Regions from separate parts of the Streptomyces sp. R11 genome, predicted to be linked through region 3. Evidence: predicted binding sites of a transcription regulator. Region 3 holds the regulator's gene; each other region holds the start of a gene.
The links. Region 3 encodes HrcA, which represses chaperone genes, less so after heat shock. Its sites were predicted from a motif close to TTNGCACTCNGNNNNNCNGAGTGCNAA; they were not measured.
Positions count from the first base shown of each region.

Region 1: a site for HrcA is predicted at 3,907-3,933, ahead of groES (co-chaperone GroES). Genes of this name have one in related genera too.
Region 2: a site for HrcA is predicted at 4,602-4,628, ahead of groL (chaperonin GroEL). Genes of this name have one in related genera too.

Region 1 is NZ_CP163432.1:5,507,408-5,514,091, forward strand. It holds gene AB5J55_RS25680 (RNA polymerase sigma factor) at 1-574, shown strand, start outside; gene AB5J55_RS25685 (methyltransferase domain-containing protein) at 575-1,744, opposite strand; gene AB5J55_RS25690 (polysaccharide deacetylase family protein) at 1,968-2,870, shown strand; gene AB5J55_RS25695 (polysaccharide deacetylase family protein) at 2,867-3,709, shown strand; gene groES (co-chaperone GroES) at 4,080-4,388, shown strand; gene groL (chaperonin GroEL) at 4,507-6,132, shown strand; gene AB5J55_RS25710 (ester cyclase) at 6,280-6,684, opposite strand, start outside.
Region 2 is NZ_CP163432.1:4,196,688-4,203,371, forward strand. It holds gene AB5J55_RS19080 (pyridoxamine 5'-phosphate oxidase family protein) at 1-327, opposite strand, end outside; partial or broken gene AB5J55_RS19085 (LuxR C-terminal-related transcriptional regulator) at 555-1,255, opposite strand; gene AB5J55_RS19090 (NADH:flavin oxidoreductase) at 1,406-2,533, opposite strand; gene groL (chaperonin GroEL) at 2,816-4,438, opposite strand; gene AB5J55_RS19100 (cold-shock protein) at 4,810-5,016, opposite strand; gene AB5J55_RS19105 (MoaD/ThiS family protein) at 5,467-5,742, opposite strand; gene thrC (threonine synthase) at 5,826-6,684, opposite strand, start outside.
Region 3 is NZ_CP163432.1:3,037,894-3,044,577, reverse strand. It holds gene AB5J55_RS13865 (SpoIIE family protein phosphatase) at 1-715, shown strand, start outside; gene hemW (radical SAM family heme chaperone HemW) at 767-1,999, shown strand; partial or broken gene AB5J55_RS13855 (Uma2 family endonuclease) at 2,099-2,676, shown strand; gene AB5J55_RS13850 (DUF3097 domain-containing protein) at 2,654-3,469, opposite strand; gene AB5J55_RS13845 (MBL fold metallo-hydrolase) at 3,512-4,249, opposite strand; gene hrcA (heat-inducible transcriptional repressor HrcA) at 4,411-5,427, shown strand; gene dnaJ (molecular chaperone DnaJ) at 5,428-6,564, shown strand.

The DNA.
Region 1 (6,684 bases), 2.5 Mb from region 3:
GATGCCCAAGGAGCCCGAGGTCCACGGCCTGACCTCCCTTCTCGAGTTCCAGGCGTCCCGCGCGGCGGCCCGCACCGGCCCGTCCGGCGAGCCGATCCTCCTCAAGGACCAGAACCGCAGCCGCTGGAACCGCATGCTCATCGCCCGCGGCATCGCGGCGCTGGACCGCGCGGGCGCCACCGCCACGGGAGCGCCCGGGCCGTACGCCCTCCAGGCCGCGATCGCCGCCTGCCACGCGCACGCGTACACCTACGAGGAGACCGACTGGACGACCATCGCCACCCTGTACGCGCTGCTGTCCGCCCGCTCCCCGTCCCCCGTGGTCGAGTTGAACCGCGCGGTGGCCGTCTCGATGGCGCAGGGGCCGGAGCCCGCGCTGGAGATCGTCGACGCGATCGCTTCCGAACCGGCGCTGCGGGACTACCACTTGCTGCCGAGCGTGCGCGGCGATCTGCTGCTGCGTCTCGGCCGTACGGCGCAGGCGCGGGCGGAGTTCGAGCGGGCGGCGCGGCTGACGCGCAACGAGCGGGAGCGGGAGATGCTGCAGAAGCGAGCGGCCGGCGAGGAGGCCTGACTACGCGGGCCGCCCGACCAGCATCGTCGGCGCCCCCGCCACCCGGGTCAGGAACACGGTCGCCGCGTTGGGCCCCTGAGGCTTGACCTTCTTGCGCAGTTCCTCCGGCTCGACCGCCGATCCGCGCTTCTTCACGGTCAGGATGCCGACCTCGCGCTCCCGCAGCAGTGCCTTCAACTTCTTCACGTTGAAGGGGAGTCGATCGGTGATCTCGTAGGCGGCGGCGTACGGCGTCGGCCGCAGCTCGTCCGCCGTGACGTACGCGATGGTCGCGTCGATCAGGCCGCCGTCCAGCTGCTGGGCGACCTCGGCGACCAGATGGGCGCGGATGGCGGCGCCGTCCGGCTCGTACAAGTACCGTCCGACCGAGCGGACTTCGGGGTCGGGGAGGCCTCGGGAGAGCAGTGAGCGCGGTCCCGGCAGCAGGGTGGCGCGAACGGCCCCGGGATCGGTCCCGAACCACAGCACGGCTTCCTTCACGTCCCCGCCGTCCGAGATCCACTCGGCCTCGGCGTCCGCCGGGATCGCCTCGTGCGGGATCCCGGGCGCGATCTTCAGCGCGGCTCGGGGTGCCTTGCGGGCCGTCTCGACGGCCCAGGACAGCGGCGGCGAGTACGCCTCCGGATCGAAGATCCTCCCGCGGCCGCCCCGTCGGGCGGGATCGACGAACACGGCGCCGTAGCCCGAGACGTCCACCTCGGTGACGTCCGCCTCCCGCACCTCGACCAGGCGGGTGAGCCCGAGGACCTCCGCATTCGCCCGCGCCACGGCCGCCGTCACCGGATCGCGGTCCACCGCCAGCACCCGTATCCCGGCCCGCGCCAACGCGATCGCGTCGCCCCCGATCCCGCAGCACAGGTCGGCGACCGAGCTCACCCCCAGCTCCTTCATCCGGTCGGCCCGGTACGCCGCGACACTCGCCCGCGTCGACTGCTCGACGCCGTTCGGGGTGAAGAACATCCGCCCCGCGTCCGCGGCCCCGAACTTCGCCACCGCCCGCTGCCGCAGCCGCGCCTGCCCGAGCGCCGCCGACACCAGTCCGGCGGGGTGCTCGCGGCGCAGCCGGGTGGCGACGGCGAGTTCGTCGGCTGGGTCGGTGTCGCGTACGGCGTCGAGGAGGGCGCGGCCCTCGGGGGTGAGGAGGGAGAAGAAGGCGGCGAGGTCGTTCACCGGGTCATTGTCCGCCAGCCGGCGGACCGGCCGCTCACTGTGGGCCAGTCGGTGGATGGTGCGTCCCTCGACGGCGGTGTCGGCCCGGCTTCGGGTCGGGCGCCTGCGAAGATCCCGCACCATGCGACTAGTAGTACAAAATGACAAAAGTAGCTCCAATGGGGCATCCGCAGGGCGGTGTGGCCGGGCGGCGGCAGGTTCACGGGCCCGCGGAGCCGTCGCCGTGCTCGCCGTCGCCGCCATCGCCGCGGGCTGCGCGCCGGCGGGCACAGGCGCATCCGGGCCCGCACACCCCACCCCGAGCCGGCAGCCCCTCAAGGCGCCGCCCCCGGCCACCAGCCCGGGCCCGCACGCCGTGAACACCCCCGGCGCGCACTCGAAGAAGTTCAACTCGGCGCAGTCCGTCGCCGCCCGGGCCGCCGCCGCGAAACGCTGGGGCCTGTCGAGAATCCCGCTCACGCCCCCGCCCCCACCCGCCACCAAGCCGAAGATCACCACCCGCGAGGGCTTCGAGGTCGACGGGCACGAGGAGCTCGGTCTCCCGCCGGTCTTCACGACCATCCCCACCAAGCAGCGGGTCGTCTTCCTCACCATCGACGACGGCGCCGAGAAGGATCCTGTCTTCCTGCGGATGATGGACGACCTGAAGGTGCCGTACACCGCCTTCCTCAGCGACTACGTGATCAAGGACGACTACGGCTACTTCAAGCGGATGCAGCGCAGCGGCGTGGCCCTGAACAACCACACCCTCCACCACCCCTACCTCCCCGCCCTCTCCTACCGCCGTCAGCAGTACGAGATCTGCGGCATGCAGGAGGTCATCGAGGAGCGCTACGGCAAGGCGCCGCTGCTCTTCCGCCCGCCCTTCGGGAACTACGACAAGGACAGCCTGCGCGCCGCGAAGTCCTGCGGCATCGAGTACGTCCCGCTGTGGAACGAGGAGGTCTTCGTCGACCACTGGGAGTACCGCGAGTGGGACCGGAAGATCCGATCGGGTGACATCGTCCTCACTCACTTCCGGGGCCGGGAGGACTGGAAGGGCACAATGCCCGACATGATCCGCCGGTTCCTGAACAAGGTGACGGCCGAGGGGTACGCGGTGGCCCGGCTCGAGGACTACCTGTGAGGCGAACGCCCGGCCTGTGGGCCGTGGCGCTCGTGGTGCTGGGTTCACTGCTGCTCGCCGGGTGCGCGCAGCCGGCCGGTCCGATCGCCCCCGGCGGTGCGAAGCCGGGCGACAGGGCGGCCCACAGCACACGGCCGGCGGACAGCCCGACGCACACGACACAGCCGTACCGCCGCTGGGGCCTGGCCGCCCCACTCGCCGCGCCACCGCCCCCGCCCGGCCGCCGGCTGCGGCTCGGGCCGCCCGGCGGCCACCCCCTGCCCGTCGTGCACCGCGCGCCCACCCGCGACAAGGTCGTCTTCCTCACCTACGACGACGGCGCCGAGAAGGACCCCCGCTTCGTCGACATGGTCCGTGAACTACGGCTGCCCGTCAGCATGTTCCTCACGGACAGCGTGGTGGGCCCGGGCTACGGCCACTTCGCGCGCCTGCGCTCGGTGGGCGCGTCGATCCAGAACCACACCCTCGACCACGCCGCCCTGCGCGGCCTGCCGTACGCCGGCCAGCGCGCCGAGATCTGCGGCCAGCAGAACAAGCTCCGCGCCCGCTTCGGCATCCGCCCCCGCCTCTTCCGCCCGCCCTACGGCACGTACGACACGACCACGCTCCGTGCCGCGGCCCACTGCGGGGTGACGGCGGTCGTGCTGTGGCGGGCGGCGATGGAGGGCGACGGCGAACTGACGTACGCGCACGGCCCCCGCCGCCTGCGCGCCGGGGACATCGTGTCCGTCCCCTCGGGCGAGCCGGCCGGGCTCACGCTGAGAGAGCGGACGACGAGGCTGCTCCGGGAGATCCAGGGGCGGGGGCTGACGGTGGGCCGGTTGGAGGACTACATCTGAGGGCCAGGCGTCTGAGGGATCCTTTTCGGCGCCGGTCCAGGCAAATTCAGCCCGTCCGGCTTTGAGGACGAGGCCGTTCAGGCCGATGGCGGGGTCTGGGGGCGGCAGCCCCCAGGCGCCACGGCAACACCGGTCACCGGCAGCGCCGCTCACCGCCGGCGCCAGTCACCCGAACGCGGCTCGGCCAGCGCAGCGAATTAGCAGTCCGCTTGACCGAGTGCTAATCGCGGTCATAGTCTCGGGTCTGGCACTCCCCACTGGAGAGTGCCAACTACGCGACGGGCAGGTCCGGCACCCGCGACGACGGATCCACCTGGTCGCCACCTCAGACAGTTAACCCCGTGAGATCTCCGAAGGGGGAGGTCGGATCGTGACGACCACCAGCTCCAAGGTTGCCATCAAGCCGCTCGAGGACCGCATTGTGGTCCAGCCGCTCGACGCCGAGCAGACCACCGCCTCTGGCCTGGTCATCCCGGACACCGCCAAGGAGAAGCCCCAGGAGGGCGTCGTCCTGGCCGTGGGCCCGGGCCGCTTCGAGAACGGCGAGCGCCTGCCGCTCGACGTCAAGACCGGCGACATCGTGCTGTACAGCAAGTACGGCGGCACCGAGGTGAAGTACAACGGCGAGGAGTACCTCGTCCTCTCGGCTCGCGACGTGCTCGCGATCATCGAGAAGTAATTCACTTCAAGCACTTTTGCTTGTGAGCTGCGCCCCGGGCCCCCGCGACCTTATGAAGCCGGGCGTCCGGGGCGCAGTTCGTTTCACCCACGTTTTCCGAGAGGGCTGAACCGCTCCCATGGCGAAGATCCTGAAGTTCGACGAGGACGCCCGTCGCGCCCTTGAGCGCGGCGTCAACAAGCTGGCCGACACGGTCAAGGTGACGATCGGCCCCAAGGGCCGCAACGTCGTCATCGACAAGAAGTTCGGCGCGCCCACCATCACCAACGACGGCGTCACCATCGCCCGTGAGGTCGAGGTCGAGGACCCGTACGAGAACCTCGGCGCCCAGCTGGTGAAGGAGGTGGCGACCAAGACCAACGACATCGCGGGTGACGGTACGACCACCGCCACCGTGCTCGCCCAGGCGCTGGTGCGCGAGGGCCTGAAGAACGTCGCCGCGGGTGCTTCCCCGGCGCTGCTGAAGAAGGGCATCGACGCGGCCGTGGCCGCGGTCTCCGAGGAGCTCCTCGCGACCGCCCGCCCGATCGACGAGAAGTCCGACATCGCCGCCGTCGCCGGTCTGTCGGCCCAGGACACGCAGGTCGGCGAGCTCATCGCCGAGGCGATGGACAAGGTCGGCAAGGACGGTGTCATCACCGTCGAGGAGTCCAACACCTTCGGTCTGGAGCTGGACTTCACCGAGGGCATGGCCTTCGACAAGGGCTACCTGTCGCCGTACTTCGTGACGGACCAGGAGCGCATGGAGGCCGTCCTGGAGGACCCGTACGTCCTCATCAACCAGGGCAAGATCTCCTCCATCGCGGACCTGCTGCCGCTGCTGGAGAAGGTCATCCAGGCCGGTGCCTCGAAGCCGCTGCTGATCATCGCCGAGGACGTCGACGGCGAGGCTCTGTCGACCCTGGTCGTGAACAAGATCCGCGGCACCTTCAACGCGGTCGCGGTCAAGGCCCCCGGCTTCGGTGACCGCCGCAAGGCGATGCTGCAGGACATGGCGACCCTCACCGGCGCCACGGTCATCTCCGAGGAGGTCGGCCTCAAGCTCGACCAGGTCGGCCTGGAGGTGCTCGGTTCCGCTCGCCGGATCACCGTCACCAAGGACGACACCACGATCGTCGACGGCGCCGGCAAGTCCGAGGACGTGCAGGGCCGCGTCGCCCAGATCAAGGCCGAGATCGAGAACACCGACTCCGACTGGGACCGCGAGAAGCTCCAGGAGCGCCTCGCGAAGCTGGCCGGCGGCGTGTGCGTGATCAAGGTCGGCGCCGCCACCGAGGTGGAGCTGAAGGAGAAGAAGCACCGTCTGGAGGACGCCATCTCCGCGACCCGCGCCGCGGTCGAGGAGGGCATCGTCTCCGGTGGTGGCTCCGCTCTGGTCCACGCCGTGAAGGTCCTCGAGGGCAACCTCGACAAGACCGGCGACGAGGCCACCGGTGTCGCGGTCGTCCGCAAGGCCGCCGTCGAGCCGCTGCGCTGGATCGCCGAGAACGCCGGCCTGGAGGGCTACGTCATCACCTCCAAGGTCGCCGAGCTCGACAAGGGCCAGGGCTTCAACGCCGCGACCGGCGAGTACGGCGACCTGGTCAAGGCCGGCGTCATCGACCCGGTCAAGGTCACCCGCTCCGCCCTGGAGAACGCCGCCTCCATCGCCTCCCTCCTCCTGACGACCGAGACCCTGGTCGTCGAGAAGAAGGAAGAGGAGGAGCCGGCGGCCGGTGGCCACGGCCACGGGCACGCCCACTGAGCCCAGCAGCTCACGCGCGCTGAGCCCAGCAGCTCACGCGCGCTGAGCCCAGCAGCTCACGCGCGCTGAGCCCAGCGGCTCATCCGCACGCAGAAGGCCCCGGTCCCGCACTCTCGCGCGGGACCGGGGCCTTCCCCTTCGCGGGCTTCACTCGCCGAGTACCCCCAGTTGCTCCAGCAGACCCGCCCGGTCGTAGAGCCAGCGGCTCTCGCAGATCCTGCCGTCCCTGAACCGCTGCCAGGTCATGCCCTGCATGGCAACGTCCTGCCCGGTCGGCAGGATCCCCAGGAACTCGCCCTTGTGCCGCGCGACCCACATCCACCGCGTGCACACCTGGTCGTCCTGGGCCATCTGGTCGTCGATCCGGAAGGTGAAGTCGAAGGCGCCCCGCCACCCCGCATACACCTCGCGCATGCCGTCGACGCCCTGCACCGGCCGCGGATACGACGGATCGTGATCCACATAGTCGTCCGTGAGGTGCTCACCGATCCGCTCCGGCGCCATCCTGCCCATGGCCTCGAAGAAGGTCCGCGCGGCCAGGACGTTCAGCTG
Region 2 (6,684 bases), 1.2 Mb from region 3:
GAGACCGATCCTGCGATCTCGTCGCAGGTTGTCGAACAAGGCGTCCTCGGAGCTGACGGCCGCGCGCGGGATCGTGAGACCCGACGAACCGAGCGCGCCGAATGCCCCGGCATCGACGGCGAGCAGCGACAGCATCGGTGCGCCGTTCGGACCAATCGTCGTTGCCACGGCAATGCGTGCGGAATCTATGAGTGATCGTCCACCCTCCGCGAGGAACGGCTTGACGACTGGTCCGAGACATTCCGCTTCGACTGTCTGGCCGGCCCGGATCTGAGCAGTCAGCTCACCGGAATGGAAATTCGCCGGCCGGTCGGAATCCCGTGGCATTTTCCCCCGATTCGATTTGTACGACAAACGATGCACGCGATGTTAGGCACGGGTCCAGTGGTGATCAAGAAACTTCCGGTGGCAAGAACTGGCATGGTGTCAACGTGTCACCGAGTCGCGGCCGCCACCAAACCTGCCGGAAGAGGAAGGCCGGTGCAGCCCAGGCTCTGCTGCAGCAGGCAGCAGGAGCCTCCGATGCTGACACGCCCCTTGGGACGCCGCACGCATCAAGCAGCCGGCCGGACCAGTCCGGACTCGTAGGCGAAGGTCACCGCCTGGCCCCGGGCGCGGGCACGGGCGCCGATCTTGGCAAGGATGTGGCTGACGTGCGACTTCACGGTGGTCGGCGCGATGCACAGGCGCTCGGCGATCTCGGCGTTGGACCAGCCCGACGCCACCGCCGCGAGGACGTCGCGGTCGCGTCCGGTGAGGATGCCGAGGCCGATGTCCTGTTCGAGGGGGCGCGTGGTCCGTGACTGACGGACGGCGTCGATGAGGGCGCGGGTCAGGCCTGGGGCGATGACGGCGTCTCCGGCGGCCACGACACGGATGGCCGCGGTCGTTCGATCGGGGCGGTGTCGTCGAGGAGGAATCCGCCGGCCCCGGCGCGCAGGGCGGCATAGGCGTCCGCCTCGCGTCCGGCCGGGGTCAGAACGAGAACGCGCGGCGGCGCCTCCGCTTCGGTGGGCGCCAGGACACGGGGCAGGGCCGTGGGGCGCGCGATACGCCGGATGGCCTCGATGGCGTCGTTCACCGAGGGGCGGCCGGTCATGAGGACGACGTCGGGACGGAGCGCGGCACTCCGGGCGACCGCGTCGGCCCCGCTCGCGGCTTCGCCGACGACGGTCAGGTCGGGCTCGGCGGTCAGGAGGACGCGCAGGGCGAGGCGTTGCAGAGACTGGTCGTCGACGAGGAGCACCGAGACCATGTCTGTCTCCTCTCCGGCGGCGGTAGGAGCCACTCCCCATACTGAACGAAACGGTTTCGTACATCAAAGTCCTATGGCTCACCCCCGCCACGCCGGGCGCCGGAGAGACTCAGAGGCCTCATCTCTCCGACGCCGACAACGAGTTGGGCCTCAGCTCAGCGTCTTCAGCGACGCCGCGTCATACGGCGCCAGCTCCTCGAAGCGGCCGCCCAGCACCTTCGCCGCCCACTCGGGGTCCTGGAGCAGCGCCCGGCCGACGGCGACGAAGTCGAACTCCTCCGCCTCCAGACGGTCCAGCAGGTCGTCGATTCCCTTGACCCCGGAGCCCTGGCCGGCGAACGCGCCCAGGAACTCGCCGTCCAGGCCGACCGAGCCGACGCTGATGGTGGGCCTGCCGGTCAGCTTCTTCGTCCAGCCGGCGAGGTTCAGGTCGGAGCCGTCGAACTCCGGGACCCAGTAGCGGCGGGTGGAGGCGTGGAAGGCGTCGACGCCGGCCGCGGCGAGCGGGGCGAGGATGGCCTCCAGCTCCTCGGGGGTCTCGGCGAGCCGGGCGTCGTAGGCCTCCTGCTTCCACTGCGAGTAGCGGAAGATGACCGGGAAGTCCGCGGAGACCTTCTCGCGTACGGCGGCCACGATCTCGGCCGCGAACTTCGTACGGGCGACCGGGTCACCGCCGTACGCGTCGGTGCGGCGGTTGGTGCCGCCCCACAGGAACTGGTCGACGAGGTAGCCGTGGGCGCCGTGCAGCTCCACGCCGTCGAAGCCGATGCGCTCGGCGTCCGCGGCGGCCTGGGCGAACGCGCCGATGACGTCGTCGAGGTCGCCCTGGGTCATCGCCTTTCCGGTGGGCTCGTCGGCGCCGATGCGCAGACCCGAGGGGCCGACGGCGGGGGCCTCGGCGAAGGGCGGCTGGCCCTGCTTGCGCACCATGCCGATGTGCCACAGCTGCGGCACGATCGTGCCGCCCGCCGCGTGCACGGCCTCGGCGACCTTCGCCCACCCCGCCAGCTGCTCCGCACCGTGGAAGCGCGGCACCCTGTCGCTCTGCCCGGCCGAGTCGTGCCCGACGTACGTGCCCTCGGTGACGATGAGACCGACGCCCGCGGCGGCGCGGCGCGAGTAGTACGACACGACGTCCTCGCCGGGCACGCCGCCCGGCGAGAACATGCGCGTCATCGGCGCCATCACGATGCGGTTGGGAACGGTCAGACCGTTGATCACGGTCGGCCGGGACAGGATCTGGGCCGCACGGGAGGCGGTGGGCTGGGTGACGGTCACGTGGGGAGCTCCTTGGAAGCGGGGTCGGTAAACCGGTCAGTATGTGCACGCGCATTGTTGCACCACCTTAAGCAACCGGTCACGCGAGGCCGCGCATTCCCGAGGAGGAGGGTTTTCTCAGGGGCGTGCGGCACCCGCCGCTCAGGGGCGCGGGGAACTGCGCGACCAGCCCCAACGCTCCCGCACCCGCCAAAACACCCGAGGGCGGCACCCCCTGTCGCAACAGGAAGTACCGCCCTCGGCAAGGACGTTGATCAACCGGAGTCGAAACCCCGCGGTCGATCAGAAGTCCATGTCACCGCCCGGCATACCGCCACCGGCAGGCGCGGCGGCCTTCTCCGGCTTGTCGGCGATGACGGCCTCGGTGGTGAGGAACAGCGCGGCGATCGACGCGGCGTTCTGCAGCGCGGAACGCGTCACCTTCGCCGGGTCGATGATGCCCTCGGCGATCATGTCGACGTACTCGCCGGTCGCAGCGTTGAGGCCGTGGCCGACGGTCAGGTTGCGCACCTTCTCGACGACGACGCCACCCTCGAGACCACCGTTGACGGCGATCTGCTTCAGCGGGGCCTCGAGCGCGAGCTTCACGGCGTTGGCGCCGGTCGCCTCGTCACCCTCGAGCTCCAGCTTCTCGAACACCTGGGAGGCCTGCAGCAGGGCCACGCCACCACCGGCGACGATGCCCTCCTCGACGGCCGCCTTGGCGTTGCGCACGGCGTCCTCGATGCGGTGCTTGCGCTCCTTGAGCTCCACCTCGGTGGCGGCACCGGCCTTGATGACCGCGACACCGCCGGCGAGCTTCGCCAGGCGCTCCTGCAGCTTCTCGCGGTCGTAGTCCGAGTCGCTGTTCTCGATCTCGGCGCGGATCTGGTTCACCCGGCCGGCGACCTGCTCGGAGGAGCCGGCACCGTCGACGATGGTGGTCTCGTCCTTGGTGATGACGACCTTGCGGGCCTTGCCCAGGAGGTCCAGGGAGGTGTTCTCGAGCTTGAGACCGACCTCCTCGGAGATGACCTCGCCACCGGTGAGGATGGCGATGTCGTTCAGCATCGCCTTGCGGCGGTCACCGAAGCCCGGGGCCTTGACGGCGACGGACTTGAAGGTGCCGCGGATCTTGTTGACGACCAGGGTCGACAGGGCCTCGCCCTCGACGTCCTCGGCGATGATCAGCAGCGGCTTGCCCGACTGCATGACCTTCTCCAGGAGCGGGAGCAGGTCCTTGACAGAGCCGATCTTGGAGTTGGCGATCAGGATGTACGGGTCGTCGAGCGACGCCTCCATCCGCTCCATGTCGGTGGCGAAGTACGCCGAGATGTAGCCCTTGTCGAAGCGCATACCCTCGGTGAGCTCCAGCTCCAGACCGAAGGTCTGGGACTCCTCGACGGTGATGACGCCTTCCTTGCCGACCTTGTCCATCGCCTCGGCGATGAGCTCGCCGATCTGGGTGTCGGCGGCGGAGATGGAGGCCGTGGAGGCGATCTGCTCCTTGGTCTCGACGTCCTTCGCCTGCTCGAGCAGGGCGGCGGAGACGGCCTCGACGGCGCGCTCGATGCCGCGCTTGAGGGCCATCGGGTTGGCGCCGGCGGCTACGTTGCGAAGGCCTTCCTTGACGAGGGCCTGGGCGAGAACGGTCGCCGTGGTCGTACCGTCACCGGCGACGTCGTCCGTCTTCTTGGCGACTTCCTTGACCAGCTCGGCGCCGATCTTCTCGTACGGGTCCTCGAGCTCGATCTCCTTGGCGATGGAGACACCATCGTTGGTGATCGTGGGGGCGCCCCACTTCTTCTCGAGGACGACGTTGCGACCCTTGGGGCCGAGCGTCACCTTGACGGCGTCCGCGAGCTGGTTCATGCCGCGCTCGAGGCCGCGCCGCGCCTCCTCGTCGAACGCGATGATCTTGGCCATGTGAAGTGGTCCCTCCAGGACTGGGGGTGATTCCTTCGGACCGCGCCCGCGCCCGCGACGGACGGCTCACATGCCTCGTGGTTCCTTGCCCCACCCGGCCTGCGGGCCTCACCGACCCGGTCCTTCTTTGTCACTCTCACCTTCAGAGTGCTAACGCCAATGATTAGCACTCGGGGTAGGCGAGTGCAAGCGGCTCTCGGGTATCGGGCGGCGCGCTCTGCGGTGCGCGAACCGGGGCGGGCGGCGTCGGGGCAGAGCCCGGGCAGGCCCCGGACAGGACCCGTGCGACCCCGGACATGGCGAAGGGCTCGCACCCCGGGAGGTGCGAGCCCTTCGAAGAAGAACGTCGCTGCTGTTAGTCGACGCGTGCTTCAGCCGGTGGCCAGACGGACCATGTCCGCCTGCGGCCCCTTCTGGCCCTGCGAGATCTCGAAATCGACCCGCTGACCTTCCTCCAGGGTGCGGTAACCGTCCATCTGGATCGCGCTGTAGTGGACGAAAACATCCGCACCACCGTCGACCGCGATGAAGCCGTACCCCTTCTCCGCGTTGAACCACTTGACGGTGCCCTGAGCCATGCCTAACTCCCCTATTACTGGCCCTTGCACAGATCCACACTTCGCGGATCCGGGTCAGACCTCACCCCCCATCGGTCGGGGGCGTGCGCCGGAACGCGTCGACCGCGGCTGAATGTATCTGCCCAACTGCCGTCTGCAACAGGTCAATCGGACGAGAAATCCGGGCACGACCGGTCGGGAATGTGGGGACAATTCCGCTGACTTCAGGTCAAGTCGGACCCGGCATAAGGAACAAAAGCCGCAAAAAACCCGCACACTTTGGCTACTTCTTGTCGGGCTTGCGGCAGAAATCAAGGGCAGCCGACCAGTGGATCGGCGGCACGTTCCCCAACTGTACCTCGCTCAACCACACAGAATTGCCCCCTCCGCTTCTCTCACGGAGGGGGCAATTCGATGAACTCTTGGTTACCGGTGTTACCGATGGTAATGATCGGTCATTCGGTCAGCCTGTCAGCCGCCGGCGACGGCCGGAATGATGGAGACGCCGGCACCGTCCGGAGTCGCGGTCTCCAGACCCTGCTCGAAACGGACGTCGTCGTCATTGACGTACACGTTGACGAACCGACGCAGCTTGCCCTGGTCGTCGAGAACCCGGGCGGCAATCCCCGTGTGGTTCTTCTCCAGGTCGGCGATGACCTCGCCGAGGTTGGCACCCTCGGCGGCGACCTCGGCCTGGCCACCCGTGTAGGTGCGCAGGATGGTGGGGATGCGGACGTTGACGCTCATGAATATGACCTCCGGTCGGGTATCGCCCTCAGGGGCGCGGGGAACTGCGCGACCAGCCCCCGCCGGCCCGCAGACGAGAACGACTAGCCGAGTCCGGCCTCGCGGAACGATTCCAGGTTGGGACGAATCGTCGCAGTCAGCCCAGTGCCGGCCACCGCGTCCAACGTCTTCAGCCCATCGCCGGTGTTGAGCACGACAGTCGTGAGGCTCGGGTCCAGCACACCGCTCTCGATCAGCTTCTTCGTGACACCCACGGTCACTCCGCCGGCGGTCTCCGCGAAGATGCCCTCGGTCCGGGCGAGGATCTTGATCGCGTCGACGACCTGCTCGTCCGTCACGTCCTCCACGAAACCGCCCGTGCGGCGCGCGATGTCCAGGACGTACGGACCGTCGGCCGGGTTGCCGATCGCCAGCGACTTGGCGATGGTGTTCGGCTTCTGCGGCCGGACGACGTCGTGGCCCGCCTTGAACGCGGTCGACACCGGCGAGCACCCCTCGGCCTGCGCGCCGAAGATCTTGTACGGCTTGTCCTCGACGAGCCCGAGCTTGATCAGCTCCTGCAGACCCTTGTCGATCTTCGTGAGCTGCGAGCCGGAGGCGATCGGCACGACCAGCTGGTCCGGCAGCCGCCAGCCGAGCTGCTCGCAGATCTCGTACGCCAGGGTCTTGGAGCCCTCGGCGTAGTACGGCCGCAGGTTGACGTTGACGAAGCCCCAGCCCTCACCGGCCGGGTCGCCGATCAGCTCGGAGCAGAAACGGTTCACGTCGTCGTAGTTGCCCTCGATGCCGACGAGCTCGCCGCCGTAGACCGCGGCCATGACGACCTTGCCCTGCTCCAGGTCGTGCGGGATGAACACGCAGGACCGGAAGCCGGCGCGGGCGGCGGCGGCGCCCACCGCGCCGGCGAGGTTGCCGGTGGAGGAGCAGGAGAGGGTGGTGAAG
Region 3 (6,684 bases):
CGCGCTGGTGTACGAGCCGTGCGACAAGGGCGGCCCGAGCGGCGACTTCTACGACCTGTTCCCGGCCGGCGACGGCCGCTGGTGCTTCGCCATCGGGGACGTCCAGGGCAAGGGCCCCGAGGCGGCCGTGGTGATCGGCATCGCCCGCCCCTGGCTGCGGCTCCTCGCCCGGGAGGGCTACCGGGTCGCCGACGTCCTCGACCGCCTCAACCAACTCCTCCTCGACGACGCCACGGAGGCCGCCGACGCCGCCGCGCGCGCCCTCGTCGGGCCGGTCCCGGTGGCGCCCGGCGACGGCCCGCAGACCCGCTTCCTGTCCCTCCTCTACGGCGAGCTCACCCCCTTCGACGGCGGTATCCGCTGCACCCTCGCCTCCGCCGGACACCCGCTGCCGCTGCTGCTGGGCGCCGGCGGCGAGGTCCACACCGCCGCGCACCCGCAGACCATCCTCGGGGTCGTCGAGGACGCCACGTACACCAGCGAGACCTTCGAACTGCGCTCCGGGGACACCCTGCTCTGCGTCACCGACGGGGTGACGGAGCGGCGCAGCGGCACCCGCCAGTTCGACGACGGCGACGGCCTCGCGACCGCGCTCGCCGGGTGCGCGGGGCTGAACGCCGAACTGATCGCGGAACGGATCCGCAGGCTCGTGCACGAGTTCAGCGGCCGTCCGCCGGAGGACGACCTGGCGCTGCTGGTGCTCCAGGCCGAGTAGCGGTTCTCCCGGGTTCCGGCGGGCACGCGCGCGTGCTGGACAATAGAACCCATGCCTTCCGCACTCCCCGACGGCGAGCCCGTCCCCGACGACGGCACGCTCCCCGCGTCCGCCCTCGCCGGGTCCGCCGACCGCCCCCTCGGCTTCTACCTGCACGTCCCGTACTGCGCGACCCGCTGCGGCTACTGCGACTTCAACACCTACACGGCGACCGAGCTGCGCGGCACGGGCGGAGTGCTGGCGTCCCGCGACAACTACGCCGAGACCCTCGTCGACGAGATCCGCCTCGCCCGCAAGGTCCTCGGCGACGACCCGCGCGAGGTCCGCACGGTCTTCGTCGGCGGCGGTACGCCCACGCTGCTGGCCGCCGACGATCTCGTACGGATGCTGGGGGCGATCCGCGACGAGTTCGGGCTGGCACCGGACGCGGAGATCACGACGGAGGCGAATCCGGAGTCGGTGGACCCGGCGTATCTGGCCACCCTGCGCGAGGGCGGCTTCAACCGGCTCTCCTTCGGCATGCAGAGCGCGAAGCAGCACGTGCTGAAGGTCCTGGACCGCACCCACACCCCGGGCCGCCCCGAGGCGTGCGTCGCGGAGGCCCGCGCGGCGGGCTTCGAACACGTCAACCTGGACCTGATCTACGGCACACCGGGCGAGTCGGACGACGACTGGCGGGCCTCGCTGGAGGCGGCGATCGGCGCCGGCCCGGACCACGTGTCCGCCTACGCGCTGATCGTCGAGGAGGGCACCCAGCTGGCCCGCCGCATCCGCCGGGGCGAGGTCCCGATGACGGACGACGACGTCCACGCGGACCGGTACCTGATCGCGGAGTCGGTGCTGTCGCAGGCGGGCTTCGACTGGTACGAGGTCTCCAACTGGGCGACCTCGGAGGCGGGCCGCTGCCTGCACAACGAGCTGTACTGGCGGGGCGCCGACTGGTGGGGCGCGGGGCCGGGTGCCCACTCGCACGTGGGCGGGGTCCGCTGGTGGAACGTGAAGCATCCGGGCGCGTACGCGGCGGCACTGGCGGCGGGCCGCTCGCCGGGGGCCGGGCGCGAGCTGCTGTCCGAGGAGGACAGGAGGGTCGAGCGGATCCTGCTGGAGCTGCGGCTGCTGGAAGGGGTGCCGCTGGGGCTGCTGAGGCAGGACGGGCTTGCGGCTTCTCGCCGGGCGCTGGCGGAGGGGCTGCTTCAGGAGGGGCCGTACGAGGACGGGCGTGCGGTGCTGACCTTGCGGGGGCGTTTGCTGGCGGACGCGGTGGTCAGGGATTTGGTGGACTGATCACTCGGGCGAGTGGATCACCCCGGAACGCCGGTTCGGTCCCTAACCTGGTTCGTAGGCTGCCGCCGGCAGGACGCGGCGGATGTGGAGGCCACGGAGATGACCCCCGTGGACGAGCGTGGGATTGCCAAGTTCTTCGAGGAGTTCGAGCCTCCCGAGGGCATCAAGGCCGAGCTTCTCCGGGGGGAAATCGTGATGACGGCCACTCCCGATCTGGTGCGCAACCGGATCGTGGCCGACGTGGTGGACCAGCTCCCGCGTAAGCGCTGGGAACGACTTCAGGTGACAGACGTGGACATCATCGATGAGACCAGCGAGCCGATTCCGGACTTGGTCGTGTTGGAACGGGGTGTTGCCCCGGACTCAGGCCGTCTGCTGCCGTCCCGGTTGGTCACCATGGTGGTCGAGTCGCCTCCAAGACCAGCATCCAGCGGGACTACGAGATCAAGCGGTCGATCTACGCCGCCGGTGAGGTACCCGCTTACCTCATTGTGGATCCGATCATGGCGCACTGCGTACTGCTGACCATGCCAGTCGGTAAGGGGGAGAACGCCGACTATCAGAGGCAGCAGATCACCAAGTTCGGGGCGCCGCTTCCGTTGGAGGATCTGGAACTCGAATTGGAGACCAGCGAGTTCGGCATCTACCCCAACGTCAGGCCCCACCGCTACCCGTGACGAAGTCGATCAGCTCCTCCACCCGCCCCAGCAACTCCGGCTCCAGGTCCTTGTAGGACCCCACCCGCTTCAGGATCGCCTGCCACACCGCCCCGGTGTTCTCCGACGGCCACCCCAGGGCGCGGCACACCCCCGTCTTCCAGTCCTGTCCGTGCGGGACGCGCGGCCAGGACTCGATGCCCAGGGCCGACGGCTTCACCGCCTCCCAGATGTCGATGTACGGGTGGCCCACGACCAGCGCGTGTTCGCTGGTCACCGACTCCGCGATGCGCCACTCCTTCGTGCCGGGGACGAGGTGGTCCACCAGGACGCCCAGGCGTGCATCCGGACCCGGAGCGAAGTCGGCCACGATCGAGGGCAGGTCGTCGACGCCCTCCAGGTACTCCACGACCACGCCCTCGATGCGCAGGTCGTCGCCCCAGACCTTCTCGACCAGCTCGGCGTCGTGGCGGCCCTCCACGTAGATGCGACCGGCGCGGGCCACGCGCGCGCGTGCGCCGGGGACGGCGACCGAACCGGACGCCGTACGGCTGGGACGTGCGGGGGCCGGGGACGACGGGCGTACGAGCGTCACCACCTTGCCCTCCAGCAGGAACCCCCGCGGCTCCAGCGGGAACACCCGGTGCTTGCCGAATCGGTCCTCCAGCGTCACCGTGCCCGCCTCGCAGCGGATCACCGCGCCGCAGAAACCCGTGCCCGGCTCCTCCACGACCAGGCCCGGGTCCGCCGGTACCTCGGGGGCGGGCTTGGGCTTCTTCCAGGGCGGGGTCAGGTCCGGGGAGTACTGGCGCATTCGGATGACGATAGGAGAAGCCCCGTGGGTACGTCTCGCGGATCAGGGCGACACGCCGAAGCGGGCCGCCAGGGCGTCCCGCTGGCGCCGTACGAACTCCGCGTCCACCACCGCTCCGTGACCGGGCACGTACAGCGCGTCCTCGCCGCCGAGGTCCAACAGGCGGTCCAGGGCGGCCGGCCAGTGCGACGGTACGGCGTCGGGGCCCGCCTGGGGTTCACCGGACTCCTCCACCAGGTCGCCGCAGAAGACGACCTCCCGATCGCCGGAGGCCACGCCGGGCACCAGGACGACCAGATCGTGGGCCGTGTGGGCCGGGCCCACGTTCGCGAGCAGGACCTGGCGGCCGTCCTCCAGGTCGAGTGTCCACTCGCCGCTCACCTGATGGCGGGGGTGGACCAGGGCGTCGAGCGCCTCGTCCGCCGCGTCCGGGTCCAGGCCGTTGCCCACGGCGTCGGAGCGCATTTCCGCACGCGCGTGCGCGGACACCGTGTCCATGCCCACCGGGCCGTACACCTCCGCCCCGGCGAACGCCGCCGCCCCGAAGACATGATCGAAGTGGGGATGGGTCAGCGCGAGATGAGTCACACGGTGACCCGCGAGCCACTGCGCCTGCGTACGCAACCGCACGCCCTCCCCGAGGCTTGACCCGGCGTCGATCACGAGCGCCGTGTCCCGGCCCACGACCAGCCCCGCGGTGCAGTCCCAGCCCGGAAGCCGGCACCTGCCGACCCCGGCCGCCAGCCGTTCCCACCCGAGCTCTTCCCAAGTCACCGTCATACGGCGACGCTAACCAAGACACCGCCGTCGGGCACGGTGGTGCCGGACCGGCCTTGCCGGGGGCGTACCCCACCGCCGTACACTGGCCGGGGACGGTTGGCACTCACCAGCGCAGAGTGCCAGGCGAGATGTCAAGGGGCGACTTCTGGAGGTGTGCGCGGTTGCTGAGTGAACGCAGGCTTCAGGTGTTGCGCGCCATCGTCCAGGACTATGTCGGGACCGAGGAGCCGGTCGGGTCGAAGGCGCTGACCGAGCGGCACAACCTCGGGGTCTCCCCGGCGACCGTCCGCAATGACATGGCCGCCCTGGAGGACGAGGGTTTCATCGCCCAGCCGCACACCAGCGCGGGGCGCATCCCGACCGACAAGGGTTACCGGCTGTTCGTCGACAAGCTCGCCGGCGTCAAGCCGATGACCCCGCCGGAGCGGCGCGCCATCCAGAACTTCCTCGACGGCGCCGTCGACCTCGACGACGTCGTGGCGCGCACCGTGCGGCTGCTCGCGCAGCTCACGCGGCAGGTCGCCGTCGTGCAGTACCCGTCGCTGACCCGGTCCACCGTCCGTCATGTGGAGCTGCTCTCGCTCGCACCCGCGCGCGTGATGCTCGTGCTGATCACGGACACCGGGCGGGTCGAGCAGCGGATGATCGACTGTCCCGCGCCCTTCGGCGAGGCCTCGCTCGCTGATCTGCGCGCGCGGCTGAACAGCCGGGTCGCGGGGCGGCGCTTCACCGATGTGCCGAGGCTCGTCGAGGACCTCCCCGAGGGCTTCGACCTGGAGGACCGCGGCACGGTCTCGGCCGTGCTCTCCACCCTTCTGGAGACACTGGTCGAGGAGAACGAAGAGCGGCTGATGATCGGCGGCACCGCCAATCTCACCCGCTTCGGACATGACTTCCCCCTCACCATCCGGCCCGTCCTGGAGGCCCTCGAGGAGCATGTCGTGCTCCTCAAACTCCTTGGCGAGGCAGGGGATTCGGGCATGACCGTACGCATCGGTCACGAGAACGCCTACGAGGGACTCAACTCAACGTCTGTCGTGTCGGTCGGCTACGGTTCGGGCGGCGAGGCAGTAGCCAAGCTCGGCGTGGTCGGACCGACCCGCATGGATTACCCGGGAACGATGGGAGCGGTACGCGCAGTGGCACGGTACGTCGGACAGATCCTGGCGGAGTCGTAAGTGGCCACGGACTACTACGCCGTTCTCGGCGTGCGTCGCGACGCGTCGCAGGAAGAGATCAAGAAGGCCTTCCGGCGGCTCGCGCGCGAGCTGCACCCGGACGTCAACCCGGATCCGAAGACCCAGGAGCGGTTCAAGGAGATCAACGCCGCTTACGAGGTGTTGTCGGACCCGCAGAAGAAGCAGGTCTACGACCTCGGCGGCGACCCGCTGTCCCAGGCGGGCGGCGCGGGAGCCGGCGGCTTCGGTGCGGGCGGCTTCGGGAACTTCTCGGACATCATGGACGCCTTCTTCGGTACGGCGTCCCAGCGCGGCCCGCGCTCGCGCACCCGTCGGGGCCAGGACGCGATGATCCGGCTGGAGATCGAGCTCGACGAGGCGGCCTTCGGCACGACGAAGGACATCCAGGTCGACACGGCCGTCGTCTGCACCACCTGCAGCGGTGAGGGGGCTGCCCCCGGCACCTCCGCTCAGACGTGTGACATGTGCCGCGGTCGCGGTGAGGTGTCGCAGGTGACGCGGTCCTTCCTGGGGCAGGTCATGACGTCGCGGCCCTGCCCGCAGTGCCAGGGATTCGGGACGGTGGTTCCCACGCCGTGTCCCGAGTGCGCCGGCGACGGACGCGTCCGGTCCCGTCGGACGCTCACGGTCAAGATCCCGGCCGGTGTCGACAACGGCACCCGGATCCAGCTCGCCGGCGAGGGCGAGGTCGGGCCCGGTGGCGGTCCCGCCGGTGACCTGTACGTCGAGATCCACGAGCTGCCGCACTCGACCTTCCAGCGGCGCGGCGACGACCTGCACTGCACGGTGACGATCCCGATGACCGCGGCGTCCCTCGGCACGAAGGTGCCGCTGGAGACGCTGGACGGCCTCGAGGAGGTCGACATCCGGCCCGGCACCCAGTCCGGTCAGTCGATTCCGCTGCACGGACGCGGTGTGACGCATCTGCGGGGTGGCGGGCGCGGCGATCTCATCGTCCATGTCGAGGTCACCACGCCGACCAAGCTGGACCCCGAGCAGGAGCGGTTGCTGCGCGAGCTGGCCAAGCTGCGAGGCGAGGAGCGGCCGCAAGGGCAGTTCCAGCCGGGGCAGCAGGGGTTGTTCTCGCGGTTGAAGGATGCGTTCAACGGGCGCTGACGTGAGCTGCGAGGGGCTGCTGGGGGTCCGGGGGTCGGTCCCCGGGCGGGCACAGTCAGCCGGGGCAGCAGGGGTTGTTCTCGCGGTTGAAGGATGCGTTCAACGGGCGCTGACCGGTGT